DNA from 3 places in the Paramixta manurensis genome. Region 1 is predicted to be linked to each of the others. Evidence: predicted binding sites of a transcription regulator. Region 1 holds the regulator's gene; each other region holds the start of a gene.
The links. Region 1 encodes LexA, which represses DNA repair genes until DNA is damaged. Its sites were predicted from a motif close to TNCTGTATGTACATACAGNA; they were not measured.
Positions count from the first base shown of each region.

Region 2: umuD (translesion error-prone DNA polymerase V autoproteolytic subunit) is a predicted target of LexA. The motif match lies at 1,724-1,743, and genes of this name have one in related genera.
Region 3: rmuC (DNA recombination protein RmuC) is a predicted target of LexA. The motif match lies at 1,235-1,254, and genes of this name have one in related genera.

Region 1 is NZ_CP054212.1:4,222,229-4,225,511, forward strand. It holds gene dinF (MATE family efflux transporter DinF) at 227-1,549, opposite strand; gene lexA (transcriptional repressor LexA) at 1,643-2,251, opposite strand; gene PMPD1_RS20350 (diacylglycerol kinase) at 2,358-2,729, opposite strand; gene plsB (glycerol-3-phosphate 1-O-acyltransferase PlsB) at 2,858-3,283, shown strand, end outside.
Region 2 is NZ_CP054213.1:80,941-84,223, forward strand. It holds gene PMPD1_RS22590 (hypothetical protein) at 1-82, opposite strand, end outside; gene PMPD1_RS22595 (hypothetical protein) at 103-948, opposite strand; gene umuD (translesion error-prone DNA polymerase V autoproteolytic subunit) at 1,842-2,261, shown strand; gene umuC (translesion error-prone DNA polymerase V subunit UmuC) at 2,270-3,283, shown strand, end outside.
Region 3 is NZ_CP054212.1:4,465,673-4,468,955, reverse strand. It holds gene PMPD1_RS21455 (dienelactone hydrolase family protein) at 1-111, opposite strand, end outside; gene udp (uridine phosphorylase) at 401-1,162, shown strand; gene rmuC (DNA recombination protein RmuC) at 1,298-2,728, shown strand; gene ubiE (bifunctional demethylmenaquinone methyltransferase/2-methoxy-6-polyprenyl-1,4-benzoquinol methylase UbiE) at 2,804-3,283, shown strand, end outside.

The sequences.
Region 1 (3,283 bases):
CTTTTGGGTGATAACAGCTTTGGCTTGTTCCTGTCAGCAACGCTTCGCTGCAAAATAAAACGCTATTTTCTTGCTGACGATAACTTTAACTATAGTGCAAATTACCAACCCTGCCTTAAAATCCAGTTTTTCCATCCAGAAAAGCAGAGAAAGCGGCAGATAAAATTATAAAATAAGAGAAATATCAGTAGGTAAGAGAAGAGTGTGAGGGCGGTAAGAAAATATGTCAGGCATTAAACCAGGTGCCGTGCTGCCAGTGGCGGCGTAACACCCAGCCGAGGGTCAGGCCTCGTAGCGCAAGAAACACCGCTACTGCGAGCCATAAACCATGGTTACCCAGCCACGGCAACGTCAATAATGATAGCCCATACCCGAGCGCCGCCAGGGCCATGCTGTTACGCATTTCACGCCCGCGCGTAGCGCCAATAAACATCCCATCCAACAGGTAACACCAGACCCCAACCAGCGGCAATACCACCTGCCAGACTAGGTAACGGTCCGCCATTACCCGTAATTCAGGTATTGAGGTGAGTAAGGCGACAATCGCACTGCCAAAACAGGCATATATCACTGCGAACAGGCAAGCGACTACGCCCGCTTGCCGGCAGGCAGCTCGCCACACATTGATTAATTGCTTACCGTTGCGAGCGCCCCATGCCTCACCAGAAAAGGCCTCCACTGCATAAGCAAAACCATCCAATGCGTAGGCGGTAAAAGTCAGAAACATCAGCAACACCGCATTAATCGCCACCACATCACTACTAATACGCGCGCCGAGCACCGTCAGCGAGGCGAAGCAAAGTTGTAGTAATAGTGAACGCAGCATAATGTCGCGGTTGAGGCGCAGCAGCCGACGAAAATCCCCTTTCCATCCTTGCCTTAACTGCCTAAGCGTCACGCCACGCAGGCGTAACACATGAATCACCATCAGCACGCCAACCGCCAGTGTGACATATTCCGCAATCGCGGTAGCCGCCGCCGCGCCCTGCACGCCCCACTTCAACCCGATAACAAACCACAAGTCGAGCAAAATGTTCACCAGGTTACCGACAATCAGCAGAATGACTGGCGCACGCGCGTACTGAACGCCAAGTAGCCACCCGAGGATAACCAGATTTGCCAGCGTTGCCGGTGCGCTTAACCAACGAATAGAGATGAATAAATGTGCTTGTTCCAGTACCGCAGGGCTACCGCCAACAATACCGGTCGCTAACTGGCTGAGAGGATTGCGTAATAAGACGAAGAAAAGACCGGCAACCACGGCAATCAGCAAAGGTTGCATCAGGGCGCGCGCCAGTGCGGTTGTGTTGCCCGCGCCAAACGCCTGGGCGGTTAAACCGGTGGTGCTCATGCGTAAGAACAACAGCAACATGAACAGGAAACTGGTCGTCGTAGTGCCAACCGCGACGCCGCCAAGATAAACCGGGCTGTCGAGATGACCAATCACCGCCGTATCAACCAACCCCAGCAGCGGAACGGTGACATTGGAAAGGATCATTGGCAGCGCCAGCCGCCAGAGCTGTTTATCCGTCGCGGTAAAAAGTTGCATTATCGTTTAGAGGCAATGCTCCCGCGGCAGAAACCGGCGAGGAGAGAGGATCAATGCGTCGGCGGCAAAGACCGACGCGTTATCAGATGGCGGTTACAGCCAGTCGCTATTACGGATCACGCCCACCGCCAAACCTTCAATGGTCAGGTTCTGTTGACGCAAGTCGACCACAATAGGCTCAAACTCATTATTTTCCGGCAGCAACTGTACAATGTTACCCTGTTTTTTTAGGCGTTTAACGGTAACTTCATCATCGATACGCGCCACCACCACCTGGCCGTTGCGCACATCCTGCGTTTTATGCACCGCTAACAAATCGCCGTCAATAATACCGATGTCTTTCATTGACATACCGCTAACGCGCAGTAAAAAATCCGCATTGGGTTTAAATAGCGACGGATCAACCTGAAAGCGGCTTTCAATATGCTCTTGCGCCAGCAGAGGTTCACCGGCGGCGACGCGCCCAATCAGCGGTAGCCCCTCTTCCTCTTCCGCCATTAAGCGAATACCGCGCGAAGCGCCGGAAACAATCTCAATCACGCCCTTACGCGCCAGCGCTTTCAGATGCTCTTCTGCCGCATTCGGGGAACGAAAACCCAGTTGGGAGGCGATTTCAGCACGCGTCGGTGGCATACCGGTTTGATTAATATGGTCACGAATCAGGTCATAAACCTGCTGCTGCCTTGCCGTTAACGCTTTCATCCCGCCCCCTGGTTGTTTATACAGTCGCTGTGAGTATATACAGGTATTTACGGATTGAAAACCTAAACGTGGGTAAAAAACAGCGGTTTGTGCATTTTTGGAAGCCTCATCCCAAATGATGCGGCCACAGCAGCATCACCCATACGAAGACCGCCAACAGAATACTCAGCAAGACCGCCGCCGACCCCATATCTTTCGCGCGCCCCGCCAGCGGGTGAATTTCACTGCCAATCCGGTCTACAACCGCTTCAATTGCACTGTTCAATACTTCAATAATAATCACCAGAAATACCGACCCGATGAGCAAGACGCGGGTAATGGCATCAACATCCAGCCAACATGCCACCACGATCGCCACCAGCGCCGCTATCGATTCCTGCCGAAACGCCGCTTCATTTTGCCACGCGGCTCGTAATCCTTTCCAAGAATAACCTGCCGCTTTTATGATTCGCGTCATGCCGGTTACGTTATTTGCCATAATCAGGGAACCCTTTGGAATGTTTAACGTCAATGTGAAGGTGTCGCACACCGTGCAACACAACAGATATTCGAAGCGCTTTCTGGTATGCTTGCGGCGCTTTGCTAACAAGAGGCTTCATGTTGTCTATGTCAGGTTGGCGTAAAATCTATTATAAGTTGTTGAATTTACCACTTACTTTTCTGGTGAAAAGCAAGGCGATCCCATCACACCCGATCGCCGAATTGGGGCTCGATACGTCGCGCCCTATTATGTATGTATTGCCTTATGATTCAAAGGCCGATCTCCTTGCTTTGCGCATGCAATGCCGCCGTTATGATCTTCCCGATCCGCTGGAACCGCTGGAGATTGACGGGACGCTGCTGCCGCGCCATGTGTTTATCCATGACGGCCCGCGTGTTTTCCCCTATTTCGTGCCTAACTTGCAATCGGTCAAACTGTTCCACGACTATCTGGACCTGCACCGCAGTAACGCTGAGTTAGATGTGCAGATGGTGCCGGTTTCGGTGATGTTCGGTCGCGCGCCGGGTCGTGAAATCCAGGGCGAATCGGCA
Region 2 (3,283 bases), on a different replicon from region 1:
CACGTTCGGTGGCGTCCAGGCAACCCAGGATACGGATTGTTTCGCTATCGCCGTGTTGATATCTGATGATAATGGCTTTCATGACATGCTCCCTTCATACGTTTAGTCATCCTTTCCGGCGCCGCCGGCCGCCTGTATTTTCCGGCCTGTCGCAGGTATGTTTATAGCGCGCTCACTGTCTGTCGCGGGCAGCGAGCGCTTTGAGCTCCAGAGGTGGTTACCGTAGACAATCCAGCCCTCTTTACACCAGAGACTGACTTTACTGTCCGCGACCCCCATGGCCTGCGCGAACTCGCGCTGGCTTGCGTAATGTTTATCGATATACGTTTTTAAATCTGTGGTTTCTGTTTCAAACTGCTTAACGAAATGGTCTTTCTGCCCCAGCTTTTTGAGTTCACGCATCGTAACCACGATCAGCTCTCCGGCAATCTCTGCGGTGACAAGCCCGCCCGGTCCGTTATGATCGGCGTTCTCATCTTCCAGCATGGCGACCGCTTTCTCACTGGCACGGTACGTCACCCCCTCTTCTTCGTGAGAAGGTTTAGCAATCCATTCCGCTATCAGCCCGAACGCGATGCGCCGCCCGGAGATTTTAATGCCGGATTTCGCTGCTTCAGCACGGACAGGATCGCCGGCCAGCTCAGCCGCCTCCTGTTCAGCAAATAACGCCGCCATTTTTTCACCGTAGACGGCAATGAGGATATCTTTTGCGGTGCGACCGCTGAGCATGGATACGGCCAGCGCCGCCTTCTGCTTTGCGGTTGGCTTGCTGTATCCCGTCATGCCACTGATGGTACGACAAATATCCGCCGCCTTGCTGTCACCGTTACTGGCGGCAAAGGCAAGCATTTCAGGCTCCGTTGCCCAGTTTTTAATAAATTCGAAGTCACCGTTCCCGGAGCGTTTGCGGAATTCGTTCAGCGAATCCAGGGCGAATTCATAATGCATGGTTTATATCCCGTGTGGTACCTGACTTACCTTTAGTTTAACGAAAAACGGTAAACAAGCAATTTTTACATCAAAATAATTATCGAAAAACGGTAAATTCCGGAATAAGCCGTGATATACCGGTGAACACTGGCAGGCTGAGGCAAACGAAGGAATGCGGTGGAAGAGGAGTGAACGACGCGAAAACGGGATGAAGTGCGTACCGCACCTGACGGAAAATGAGCATCATCACTGACGTGACTGAACAACGGCAGCAGAGTCGCCGCCGTTGTGTACTGTTTCAGTCTGCCTGTACGGCAGTCAATGACCAGAGCATGAGTGCTTAATATTTTTCTAAGCTGCCTGTCCGGCAGTGTACGAGTGGTTCTTAGACCGGAGTTTCTTAGCTGCCTGTACGGCAGAGTGGCCACTATAAAATCCCGCCGGTCGCGTGTCAATTTCCCCCGCTCAGCCTGCGGCACGCCTCACCGTTACCGCGGTGATTGTCATCCGGCTGGCATAACGAGCCCCCGGATACGGAGTCGCCAGGTCATTATTGCCTGAAAAGAGAAAAGGTAACGCTCGCCGCAGCGCCTGGCTGAGGCGTACCGCAGCGCAGCGAGGAACGAACATCCAGGCCGAGGAAGCGTCATTTCACCGCTGCCGGCAAAGTCCGCTTACACCCTCCCCTCACAGAAATTATTTTAAAAAAAATTATTAGCTGGCTCAGCAGGATAAGTTTTACCGGTCACTGACCAGTCCTTCCTCCCCTTGTCATGCCGGTTTTACTCAATAATACTGTATATCGATACAGTATTAAGCGAGAGCGTATTAGCATGGCAGAGTCACAGAAATTAACGCCGGTGTCAGGCAGGGAGAACGGCACAATGAAACAGCCTGTTTCCACTTCCCGGATGATTATGCTCAGCCCCGCTGAACGCCCTTCAGCCCTGCGTATTCCGCTTTTCGCAGACCGCTGCGCGGCCGGCTTCCCTTCACCGGCTCAGGATTACGTCGAGGCCGAACTGGACCTGAACGAACTGTGCATTACCCGGCGCGCGGCCACTTTTTTTGTCCGGGCCAGCGGCAGCAGCATGGAAGAGCTGGGTCTGTACGATGGCGATGTCATGATCGTCGATCGCGCAGAACAGGCCGCCCAGGGTGACATCGTGATCGCTGAGGTCAGCGGGGAGTTCACCGTGAAACGCCTTCAGCTGCATCCGCAGGTTGCGCTGCTGCCGATGAACCCGGCGTATCCCGTCATTTATCCGGAGGAACTGCAGCTGCTTGGCGTGGTCACCTGGTTTTTTCACAGCACCCGGGCGCGGAGGTAGTCATGCCGATGTTTGGTCTGGCCGATGTCAACACCTTTTATGCGTCCTGTGAGGCTCTTTTCAGGCCCGATCTGCGCGGGAAGCCTGTCGTGGTCCTCTCAAACAATGACGGCTGCGTGATCGCCCGCAGCCAGGCCGCAAAGGCCCTGGGCATAAAAATGGGGGTGCCCTGGTTTCAGATAAAAACACAGGATTTTCCGGCAAAGGTGCATGTCTTCAGTTCCAACTATGCGCTGTACCATTCGTTATCACAGAGAGTGATGTCGGCGCTTGAAGAAATGACGCCGAAGGTTGAGCAATACTCCATTGACGAGATGTTCCTGAACCTGACCGGCATTGATGGCTGCGAGGATTTTGAGCATTTTGGCCGGCGCCTGCGCGCCCACGTGCTGGCCACCACGGGCCTGACCATCGGCGTAGGCAGTGGCCCCAGCAAAACGCTGGCGAAATCAGCACAATGGGCCTCAAAAGAATGGCCCCAGTTTAAAGGCGTGCTGGCGCTGACATCTGACAATCCGAAGCGGACAGAGGCGCTGTTGATGCGACAGCCGGTAGAGGAAATATGGGGCGTCGGGCGCCGTATCGGAAAAAAACTCAACCTGCTCGGGATCACGAACGCACTGGAGCTGGCGCGCACGCATCCGGCATTCATCCGGAAGAATTTTTCGGTGGTGCTTGAACGAACGGTCCGCGAGCTTAACGGTGAGTCGTGCATTCCTCTGGAGGAGATGCCGCCGACAAAACAACAGATAGTCTGCAGCCGCAGTTTCGGCTCCCGCATCACAACGAAACTGGCCATGCAGCAGGCACTCTGCCAGTACGCCACGCGCGCAGCTGAGAAGCTGCGTGGCGAACGCCAGTACTGCAGGCACATCAGCGTGTTTGTCCGGACCTCGCCGCATACGGCCGGCGAGACCTTTTACAGCAACACGGCAGGGGAAAAACTCACTCTCCCCACTCAGGATACCCGGGACATTATCGGCGTGGCCATGCGCGCGCTTGACCGCATCTGGCTGGATGGC
Region 3 (3,283 bases), 240 kb from region 1:
AGAATGGATGGCGGCACTTTCAGTAACAATCGTGGTTGAGGCGGTAGGTGACACCGCGGGGGCGAACCCGCGATCGCCCGCTTTATGGGCCATATTATCTTCGGTTTTCATCGTCCTCTCCGTGTTAGCAATAGCGCAATCAGGTAACTATAGCCAAGATTAGGCATCGACTCTGTGCAGCGCTGCGATATTTTCTTTACCACTGGCGCGATGAAAAGCGCAGGGCAGCTTGTGGCAAAAGGGGGCGGACAAATGTTTTTATGTGAAATAAATCACAATTATTGAATGATAAAATGTAACTTTCATTTTTATGAGTGATTGCTCTCACATAATTTTATCCGCTTTTCCCGTAGAGTAGCCGGTATTAGCCAGTTAACTTATTTCAATTCAGGAGCGTGTTATGGCCCAGTCCGATGTTTTTCATTTAGGGATCACCAAAGCTGATTTACAGGGCGCTACGCTTGCTATCGTGCCCGGCGATCCTGAGCGCGTGAAGAAAATCGCGGCGTTGATGGATAACCCGGTTCACCTGGCCTCACACCGAGAGTTCACCACCTGGCGTGCGGAGCTGAACGGCAAAGCCGTCATCGTTTGTTCCACTGGCATTGGTGGCCCTTCTACTTCTATCGCGGTTGAAGAATTGGCGCAACTGGGTGTGCGCACATTCTTACGCGTAGGCACCACCGGCGCTATTCAGCCGCATATTCAGGTTGGCGATGTGCTGGTGACTACCGGCTCGGTACGTCTGGATGGCGCCAGTCTGCACTTCGCGCCGATGGAGTTCCCGGCGGTGGCAGACTTTACCTGCACCACCGCGCTGGTGGAGGCGGCGAAAGCCGTGGGCGCGACTACACATATTGGTATTACCGCATCTTCCGATACCTTCTATCCTGGACAGGAACGTTATGACACCTTCTCCGGGCGGGTGGTTAGCCGTTTCCAGAATTCGATGAAGGAGTGGCAACAGATGGGGGTACTGAATTATGAAATGGAGTCCGCTACGTTACTGACCATGTGCGCCAGCCAAGGGTTGCGTGCCGGTATGGTTGCCGGGGTTATTGTAAACCGCACGCAGAAAGAAATCCCCGATGCGGAAACCATGAAGCAAACCGAAAGCGATGCGGTCAAAATTGTAGTTGAAGCCGCGCGCCGTCTGATCTAGCCCTTTCTCTGCCCACAGGCGCCGTCCGGCGCCTGTTTTCTTCACGCCGATACCTGGCGTCAGGTCATTTTTGTCTGGACATTCATACAGTAGCGCTCTACCTTTTCCCTGTTGAAGGTGCCGGGCGGGGGAACTGTGGATAACCAATTGATTTTAAGCTTATGTCTTGGGCTGGCGGGGTTGCTGGTTGGTTGGGCGTTGGCATGGCTGCGCGCCGCACGGCAACAGGCGGAACGGGAAACCGAATTGCGCCAAATGCACGGCACGCTGGCCGCGGCGCAAGAAAAGCTACATCACTTCGATTACTGGCGTAATGAAAGCGAACAGCTTGGTCGGGAACTACGTAACCAACTGGAGATTAATCGTGCCCAGGAAGTTGAGTTACGCGAAATAACTATTCGTCTGGAAGAGACACGTATCGCCGCTGAAGAGAAACAGCGCATGCTGGCGAACAGCGAGCAGCGTTTGACCACCCAGTTCGAAAATCTCGCCAATCGCATTTTTGAACACAGTGGGCGAAAGGTGGATGAACAGAACCGACAAAGCCTGAATGCGCTTATCACCCCGTTGCGCGAGCAACTTGATGGCTTTCGCCGTCAGGTGCAGGAAAGTTTTGGCCAGGAGGCCCGTGAGCGCCATACGCTTTCCCACGAAATCCGCAACTTACAACAGCTTAATGCGCAAATGGCGCAAGAGGCGATCAACCTGACGAAAGCATTAAAAGGCGATAATAAAACCCAGGGGAACTGGGGCGAAGTGGTGTTAAGCCGCGTTTTGGAGGCTTCGGGGCTACGCGAAGGGCATGAATATGAAACCCAGGTTAGTGTGCAGGTCGATCGCAATAGTCGTATGCAGCCAGATGTGATTGTCAGGTTACCGCAAGGCAAAGACGTAGTGATTGATGCCAAAATGACCTTAATTGCCTATGAGCGTTACTTTAATGGCGACGATGAGGCTACGCGTGAGCAGGCAATCAACGAGCATATTGCGGCAATACGTGGTCACATTCGTTTGCTGAGTCGCAAAGATTATCAACAATTACCGGGTTTACGCTCGTTGGATTATGTGTTGATGTTTATCCCGATTGAGCCTGCTTTTCTGTTAGCTATTGATCGGCAGCCGGAGCTAATTAGCGAGGCGCTGCAGCAGAACATTATGTTAGTTAGCCCCACCACGCTGTTGGTCGCGTTGCGTACCATTAACAATCTTTGGCGCTATGAACATCAAAGTCGTAACGCGCAACGTATCGCCGATCGGGCGGCCAAACTGTACGATAAGATGCGCTTGTTTGTTGATGATATGAGCGGCATCGGCCAAAACCTGGATAAGGCACAGGAGAGTTACCGTCAGGCGATGAAAAAACTGGCTGAGGGTCGCGGAAATCTGATTGCGCAGACTGAAGGGTTTCGCCAACTGGGTGTTGAAGTGAAACGCCCAATTAATCCGCATCTGGCCGAGCAAGCGGCTGCAGACGCGCCGGATACCGCAGCGGAAGAGGAGGCGGATGGTGATGACGAAACGCTACCCCCCGTGGCAAGCGATCTGTTGCGCCGTATCAATGAATAACCGAGGGGTAACGTGCCTGACTACCGTGACTCTGATACACTTCCGGGATACTTGATTGTGGAGCAGGCAAAACACATGGCAGATGAATCGCAGGAAACAACCCATTTCGGTTTTCGTACCGTAGCGAAAAGCGAAAAAGCGGAGATGGTGGCGGGTGTTTTCCATTCCGTCGCGGCGAAATATGACGTGATGAATGATTTGATGTCGTTCGGCATTCACCGTATCTGGAAGCGTTTTACCATTGATTGTAGCGGCGTGCGCCGTGGGCAGCGTGTCCTGGATTTGGCCGGTGGTACCGGCGATCTCACTGCGAAGTTTTCGCGTCTGGTTGGCGATACCGGGCAGGTGGTACTGGCGGATATAAACAGCTCAATGCTGAAAATGGGCCGCGAGAAGCTACGCAATAATGGCGTGGTGGGCAATGTCAGCTATGTGCAGGCGAACGCCGAAGCCTTACCGTTCCCGGATAACTATTTCGATTGCATCACCATCTCGTTCGGGCTGCGTAACGTAACGGAAAAAGAGAAGGCGCTGGCCTCCATGTTTCGGGTGCTG